Regions from separate parts of the Pseudomaricurvus sp. ABR4_320 genome, predicted to be linked through region 2. Evidence: predicted binding sites of a transcription regulator. Region 2 holds the regulator's gene; the other holds the start of a gene.

Region 1 (4,192 bases), on a different contig from region 2:
TTCGCCGGTTGAAGAAGGCTATTTTACCAACTGTCTCGACTGAGTACTCTCTATGGGTACTTTCTATGGCGTCCGCTCTATAATCCCGGTTGCTATGTTCAACAAAAGCCCTTCACCCAACAGTATACGAAAGGCTCAATTTCATTGGGTGGTGGGCGCCAAAAAAAGCGGTTTAGTTATTCGATAACGCTCAGATCGTATGACCACATTCTACCTACTCGAGGTATAATTCGGGAAGACATTGGGTAGACATAGTCATGTAACGGCGCAGAGACTATTGCATCGTCACCATGGACAGCAATCGTCTTTGTCGCAACAACATTTTGATAGTTTACGGCGCCTCCTATCCCCTGGGCGTCGCCATTGAAATAAGAGTGATCTATGAGGCCTAGTGTTGCCGCATGTGCCCACCATCCGTTGCTATTACGCTTGTAGACATAGACAGCGCCGTCTGGCCCAGAAAATGGAGAGCCGACTAGCAGAGTGTCGTCATCTACTGCAAGCGTTTCACCAAAGTGGCTCGATGCGACAGATTCTGGATGACTTAGAATCTGTTGCTCCACCCAGCTCCCGTTATTCGTTTTGCGATAAACATGAACATTACCACTATTGGGAGCACCGTTTAGGGATTTGAAAGGAGCGCTTACAAAGGCATATCTTCCGTCCATTGCTACGGCTTGCCCAAACCCATCCTCCGCAGCGTAATTTTCGGGAGTCACAAGCTGCTTTTTCATCCAAATTCCGCGGTTATTCTCGTGGTAGAAATACGCGCTTCCAGAATTCCCACTAACGCCACCAACGGCGGTAATCAATGCATCGCGATTAGATATGGCCGTTGCCCAGCCAAATCGATTGTTTGCTGAACTTTCGGCATCTTGATCGACGTGAGAAACAAGACTCCAGCTGTCGCCAATTTTGGTATAAAAATAAACGCTTCCTGAATTTTCGTAGCCATATGAGTTGTCACTGGGAGCAGAGACAACGATGCGTTCTCCGGAAATATCGACCGAATACCCTAATTGTGGTGCTGAACTTCCGTTTCCACTCGCGTTAATTGTCAACTGATTTGACCAGGAGCCATCGCTATCACGGGAAAAAATATAGGCTTCACCGGCATCATTGTAAGCAGCTGGTGCGCCCATCACCGAATATAGCCCTGAGCTTGCTATGGCTGTAATGGGTGTCCCTGCAACAAAATCATCTTGACCGAAATAGTGCTTCGTCACCCAACCACCGTTACGGTTCTTTATGGAGTATGTAACCGGCCGTATGGATAATGGTGCAAAAGTTGAATCAAAATATTTACCTTTGTATACGTCGATTGCGCCACCATTCAGAGAATTTTCTGAACGCCCTGTACCAAAGATCCTATGAGAAGGGTATATTTTTAGAGGTTTTCCAATCTTAATTAGATGGCTGCCAGGTTGGCTTTCCCTTACTAGAGCAATGCCAGCATCACTCCAGCCAGGAGAATTGTTTTTATTGATTAAATCTCGGGAAAAACTGGCGTAGCCGTCGTATTCTTGATCATTGGTTGAATAGTCGTCGGACATGGTGGCGTAACGAATAAAACCATCATTGTCGGCATCGTTCCCAAATTTAGCTTTGGCATACATTGCGTAATCGTAAGGATCCATATCGCCACCCGTCGTAGAGCTAGTCGCCCCAAAGAGCTCTACAAAAATCCGCGAATAGGTATTTTCTCCCGGTCCGAATGCCAGGGGCAGGAAATTACGATAGTCCTCCAAATTTTGGAACCGAAATCGACCTCGAAATTCATTGAATAAGTCTGCCATTTCGGCATTCGATGCCAATCTCCAACCCGGGTAATTCTCTAGGGCTTCATTGACGGATTGGCCTTTGGTTTCAGTCCAGCGTAACCAGTCAAGTCCATGCCCGCTAATAATGTTTGTTTCTGGATCTAGCGTATAGCCTTTGTAGGACTGAGCAAAGGTAATGGTCGAGAGCGTGGCTATTGCGGTGATTAATAGTGAGCGAATAAAGCGATGCATGATAAGCCTCTGTTATTGTTAGCGAAAGTGGGCTGCCAGCAAGACCAAATGAGGAGCTGAGTAGAATAGTAGATGGCAGAGCCTGATCGACAGATTTGTATCATAAATTGGAATGAAGACACTATTATTTCTTATGTAATCTTCCTTGGCCAGTTCCTACCTTTAGTCCTCGAGTGTGTCAATACTGCCCGTTGGCATTATGATCCTATATAAAAAGAAAGCTATCTACATGGGCGATTAATTTTACTTGCGTCAAAAAGAGCTTTTCAGATGTCCCTTCTCAATAAGTTCTTTATCAATGACGGTTCTCACTAAAAAAAGGGTTACCACTTTCTGTATCAAAAGAGCGTCGGTATTGATGAAATCCAAATAGTCCTGGATTTCGTGTTGATAGCCAGCTTCTTAAAAGACATGCCATTGTTCCCTAGAGCCCCTCAATGCGCCGCTAGAGCTGTGCTTGTGGGCGTTTTTTGTGCTATTTTATGGCCTCTGACTCGACAGCAGTAGTGAAAAACAAATAGTTCCATGTCTGAAATAATCGAAAAACCCGAAAAGCCGGCTCCCAATGAATGCTGTGGTGGTGGTAGTTGTTGCCCCTGTGTGTGGGATACTTACTATAAACAGTTAGATGCGTGGAAACTGCAAAATAACGAAGAGCCGGTGCCAAAGCCTAAGTCAAACTCAAACTCAAACTCAAGGGAGTTGCTTTAGCGCAGAGGCTTTGCTCGTCGTTTCAGCTTACCTGACGAATCCACAGAGCGTCGGATAATCTTCGATCCTTCAAAAAAGTCTACACTCTACGTGCTCAGTGTTGCTCCTAGCGTCCCTCTAATCTGATCCATCCTCTGGAATTCGAGTGAGTTCAGGTGTTTCTTTGTGCGTTTTTGCAACCAAATGTGCTCCAGGTTGTCGTTGGTAAATAAGGGGACGCTAGGAAAGCGTGGTGAAAAAGCAGTCCTAATTTTTCCTAAAAAGTCTAACGAGAGAATCAGGGAGTTGTAGACCATGCAAGGTTTAGAAGGAAAATCAATTCTAGTCACTGGAGGTGGCAGTGGCATCGGTAGAGAAGTTTGCTTTCTCCTGGCCGAATCCGGAGCCAAAGTTACCATCGCAGATATCCATACGGAGAATGCCCAAGCGACTGTCGATACCATTATAGGCCGAGGGCAAATCGCCCAGAGTTGTGTCTCAGACGTGTGTAGCGAAACAGCTGCCTGCGCCGCTGTAGCAGCGGCTGTGGATCAGTTTGGGCGGTTGGATGGTGCGTGTAATGCCGCCGGAGTTTCCCAGAGAGGAAAACCCCTGCACGAACTCAGCCTCGAAGAGTGGGATCTGTGTCACTCTATCAACCTGAGAGGCCTTTTCCTCTGCAACAAATACGAAATTGCCGCTCTGTTAAAAACCGGTGGAGGTAGTATTGTTAATATCTCTTCTACAACGGGGAATGTCGGTATACCGAACGGTTCTGAGTATTGTGCCTCCAAGGCCGGCGTGCTCGGGTTGACCCGTGCTGCGGCTATAGATTATGCGACACAAGGTATCCGACTGAATGCTGTTCTGCCTGGTGCGACGTTAACGCCAATGCTCTCTGCGGCCGTGGCTCAGGACCCTGGATTGGAAGCGGCTATTGCCGCAGTTCACCCAATGAATCGGTTTGGGCAACCCGCTGAGATCGCGAGCGCCGTGCGCTGGCTGTTGTCGGACGAATCGACTTTCACAACGGGAGCGTCTTTTACCATTGATGGTGGACACACTGCGATGTAGAAAATGACAATACCGTAGCGGTCAGGGCTTCATGGATCGAGCTTGAAGCAGAAATTGATCCTGACATTGGAATCGAATTTTCTCTTCCTGCCAATTTTGATCGCGGCGCGTTTCTCAAGTTTGTCCACGTCAAACGCCTGAAATCGTAACTTTTTATCTCCTAGATGTTGAGCCAAGGTAAGCCCGCGGGATAATCCTGCAGGTGATCACGAACGGTCACTGGATTGGACCATCCGCTCGGTATTCCATTTCTCCTAAAAACCGATATCGACTGATCCGAAAATCGCCGGCAAATAGACTTTAGGTAAAAACTCAGAACGCAGTAATCTGTCCGTTGAATTCCCCAATTCACGTTCCGGGTCGATAGGAAGATCTGGACACGGGGTATTGCTACAATTACTACAGGGATTGTGATC
Region 2 (4,192 bases):
CCGAGCGGTCACCAGAGGCCAAAAAAGCCAGCATCTGACGAGGCACGCCTTCGGGATAAAAACCTCGGTCGTGCATAGCGGAGGGGTCTTCATCATCTGCAAATGCAGCAGCTTCCAGGTTTTTGCGCGCCTCGGGGGTGGGTTCGGGCAGATCTTCTGCGCCACTGGTTGACATAACCGAGACCAGACTCAGCGTCTTGTTGGGATATTGAACAGCGAAGACCTGGGCAATGACACCGCCGAGAGACGCGCCAACGATATGGGCTTTTTCGACACCGATGGCGTCGAGCAAACCGGCTGCATCGGCCGCCATATCCTGAACGGAATAGGGATTATCAACGGAAAACCCCATTGCGTTCTTTAATAATTGCCAGCGCAACCATGGGTCACCCATAGCATCCATTCGCTGGGAATCACCCACATCTCTATTGTCCATTAAGATGACCCGATAACCTGCGTTCGCGAGCCCCCGAGGTAGCTCGTCACCCCATAATTTATGGGAGCTACCGAGCCCCATGATCATCAACACAGCCGGCCCATCTGAAGCACCAATCTCTGTATAGGCCAAGCTGACACCGTTGGCCTTGACCTTCGCCATGTCGCCGTCTTCCGCGGAACATACCGATGCTGCCAACAGCCAAAGTCCCAAAACCCAGCCGGTGAAAAGCCGCCCCCCCAAAACACGCCCTGTCAGGTCTTTTCTCATCCGCTCACACAATCCTCTACTGATTGGTCAAGTCATCATCAGATCTCTCCATCGAGATGACCCGCTGACGCATTTCTATCAGTCACTATATCTGGCCCCATTGACCTGTATCAACAGCGCAATTGCACACAGGGTTAGACTCGATTCACTTATTTTCCTCACGCTGCCTACAAAGAACGTCGTAATGGAACTTATAAGAAATTGCCACCAATCCAATACGCAAGCTCCCGGACATTACTGTGGTGTTGTGACGCCTCTGTGCGCGTTGTTGAATTCACAAACGGCGGAACACTCTGGCGCCCTGGCATCGTCACAGAACAGCGCCATGGGCGTGATGCTCTCACTCCAGTGCAGTGATTGGCGGGGCTATTCCTCCGCTGAGATAACCAGCGCCCTTGCACGAGAGATGCACATCCGCAGTACCAAACCGGTAGACGATCTGCAAAACGTTAAGATCCCTTGGATTCTATGGGATATTCCTCAGGATTGCCTGGAAGACGCAGACATCACCCAACTGATGTGGCAACTTGGACGCAGACTCCCATTGGCCAGCCCGCCGGACGTGGATTTTCAATTCAGCTGCAGCCTAGAGACATTAAACGCGGACCGCTTGGCCTTGTTTCGCGGCCTGGGTTTTAATCACCTACGCCTGCAGTTACCCAGCAGCATCTACAGCAACAAACTCATCGATCGCAGTTTGGCTATGATTGCGGATTTTCGTTTTGACAGCTGGTCCCTACTCTCCTGGCAGCCATCGCCAGATATCCATAGACTTTTACCGAAACTAGAGGACTCTCGTGCGGGACTACCAACAGCGATCCATTGGCGTTGTTTGCCACATACAAACGCCGGCCGCGAACTCTTTGACACATTGTTAAAGCTTGCAGAAGACTACCAATATCTGTTGTTGGGCAACGATTGGCTAGTAAAATCGAAAAGCCGAACCGCCAACGCCTTTCACGAAAAAACGATACAGATGACACCGTTTGGCTACAACGGTTTGGGCGTTAACAGCATTCTGGCGTTTGGCCCGGGCGCCGAGAGTTTTGGACTGCATAACACGTGGCGCAACGCTTCGGTCTTTGCCAATTATCGCGACAGTGAGATTCCCAACCAGCCTTACACACGCCCCTCCCACACCCAACAATTGGCGATGGCGCGTGAATTAATGTGTTTTCATAAACTGGAGATTCCCCCTTATGGCACGGCTTTGGCAAAGTTACTAACCGCATGGCAATCTCAGACTTTGGTCGATAACACGCCGCTCTACAGCGAGCACGACAATCAGATTAAGCTTACGCAACAAGGCATTTTTTTATTGAGTGACCTGCTAAAGCCCATCTTATACCCCCAAACAGGGGACATTTTCTCTTTACCCGCTGTAGCCGGTATAGCAGAATAGTAATTGTCTTTAGCCTTTTTATTTGAAATCGATGGTATGACCTCCCGTATTGCGAGTGACTCTTCAGCCAATGGTGTCGGCAGCCGGTGCCATCACAATCCAACTGTATCCTGTGGTGACTGTCGCCTGAACGCGATTTGCCTCCCCATCAGTCTCCATGTTGACGATATCGATCGACTCGATCAGATCATTCAGCGTGGACGTCCTCTGCAGAAAGGAGAGCATTTGTATCGAGCCAACCAGCCATTTCAATCCGTCTACGCAGTGAGATCCGGAACCATCAAAACGGTCAGCGTCACTAACGATGGCCAAGAGCAGGTAACGGGGTTTTTTCTGCCTGGTGAAGTGGTGGGCATGGATGGTATCGCTACCAATCGCTACTCCAATTCTGCGGTCGCCTTAGAAACCTCGGCGATTTGCGAAATCCCCTTTTCTCGCCTGGAAGATTTGAGTCTGCAGCTACCCAACTTGCAGCGACATTTTTTTCAGCTCATGAGTAAGGAAATCAAATCTGACCAGCAGTTGATTACGCTACTGAGTAAGAACAGCGCAGAAGAGCGGGTAGCGTCATTATTGTTGAGTATTTCGACACGCAACCACAACCGACATTTATCAGCAACGTCGTTTCGACTGCCAATGTCTCGTGCGGATATTGGAAATTATCTGGGCTTAACAATAGAAACTGTCAGCCGCGTATTTAGCCGTTTTCAGAAAAATGGCATTTTAAGTGTCGACAAAAAGGAAATCGGTATCACAGACATGGCGGCCTTAAAACAAATCGCCAATGTCGAAGATCCCTGCACTTAGCGTCTTTTTATTATCTTATCATCGGCATTAAGTGGTCACGCTATTACGGATCACCTAATGCCTTACAGAGAGCCTGCCACGAGCAGGCTAACTGATTTCTCTTAGAACTTGTAGCCGACGGACAATGTGTAGACAAATGGATCTACATCAACGTCGGCCTTTATTTTACTACCGCCATCAAAAGAGATTTCGGCCTCAGTGCTGATATCAATCCAGCGTACTGACGCATTAACCAACCACTTTTCATCCAGCAGCCAATCAACCCCGGCCTGCAGAGCAATACCAAACGAGTCTTCCAACTCGATATCACCGCCCGTTAAACCTAAGCCGGCCAAAGCTCCTGCAGCGCTGTTATCCAAATTTTCTTCATAAATAAAGGTATAGTTCAAACCGACGCCAACGTAGGGTTGAAAACCACCCATATCATTTAGGTGGTACACCGCGCTTACCGTCGGTGGCAAATGGGTAAAATCTGCAATGTCACCAACGCCGGCCAACCCACCATTAAGAACGGCAGTGTGCTTAAACGGTGTTGCAGCCAGCACTTCTACGCCAAGATTGGGTGTCAGGAAGTATTCCAATGTCAGCCCCAGTTGGGTATCGCTGTCCAAACCAATCGTTGTTGGTGCCCCTCCTATAGTCACTGTTGTACCATCAAGCGCAATATTGTCGCTATCTTCACGAGGATCAACGGTTGCAGCACCTACGCGGAGGACAATGTCTCCCGCTTCAAAGCTCATCGCCGGTACCGCCACGCACAGTGCCGACACAGCAGCCACCAGCTTTAACGGGGAAAATAATGATCTCATAGTAAGGCTCTCTCTGTATGAAGTCGTCTCATTGTCGGAGTATAGTAGACAATAGAAATTGCGCAGGATCCTTGATCTGGATTAACGATTTTTCCCCAACCAACCTTCAAGTGTTCGACACCTAGTTGCCAGTTGCGCCAGATCAACAGCATCCTTCCATATAAAACGAGAGACATTTATGACCGACATTAGCCGACTGACACGTCTGTTTTCTTTAATTGATGAAAAAAACAACGAAGACCCAAACCGAATTACGGTAGATCAGGAATCTATACCCGCCGCCTACCTTTACGGCGTTCGCATGACCGAAGTACAGCATGCTTTCGCCCCGGATGCAGATGAGTTGTTACAGATCGCCTGCCGAGCCCAGCACATTCAGCGCTGGCAAATTCCACGCAGCGACTTTCCAATGGACAAAGCCGGATACAAACGCTGGCGAACTCGCCTTGCGCAATTCCACGCTGAGTT

Evidence for each region. Region 2 encodes FNR, which switches genes on or off when oxygen is low (the NO sensors DNR and NnrR bind a similar motif). Its sites were predicted from a motif close to TTGATNNNNATCAA; they were not measured.
Region 1: the regulator FNR is predicted to act here: its motif matches at 2,255-2,268, upstream of ACXAFR_RS26300 (FG-GAP repeat protein).

The regions. Positions count from the first base shown of each region.
Region 1 is NZ_JBSWVF010000030.1:28,801-32,992, forward strand. Features, by position in the region: gene ACXAFR_RS26300 (FG-GAP repeat protein) at 177-2,012, opposite strand; gene ACXAFR_RS26305 (oxidoreductase-like domain-containing protein) at 2,538-2,723, shown strand; gene ACXAFR_RS26310 (SDR family NAD(P)-dependent oxidoreductase) at 3,018-3,776, shown strand.
Region 2 is NZ_JBSWVF010000004.1:139,261-143,452, reverse strand. Features, by position in the region: gene ACXAFR_RS09680 (alpha/beta fold hydrolase) at 1-706, opposite strand, end outside; gene ACXAFR_RS09675 (hypothetical protein) at 891-2,108, shown strand; gene fnr (fumarate/nitrate reduction transcriptional regulator Fnr) at 2,145-2,915, shown strand; gene ACXAFR_RS09665 (OmpW/AlkL family protein) at 3,017-3,724, opposite strand; gene ACXAFR_RS09660 (DUF4202 domain-containing protein) at 3,903-4,192, shown strand, end outside.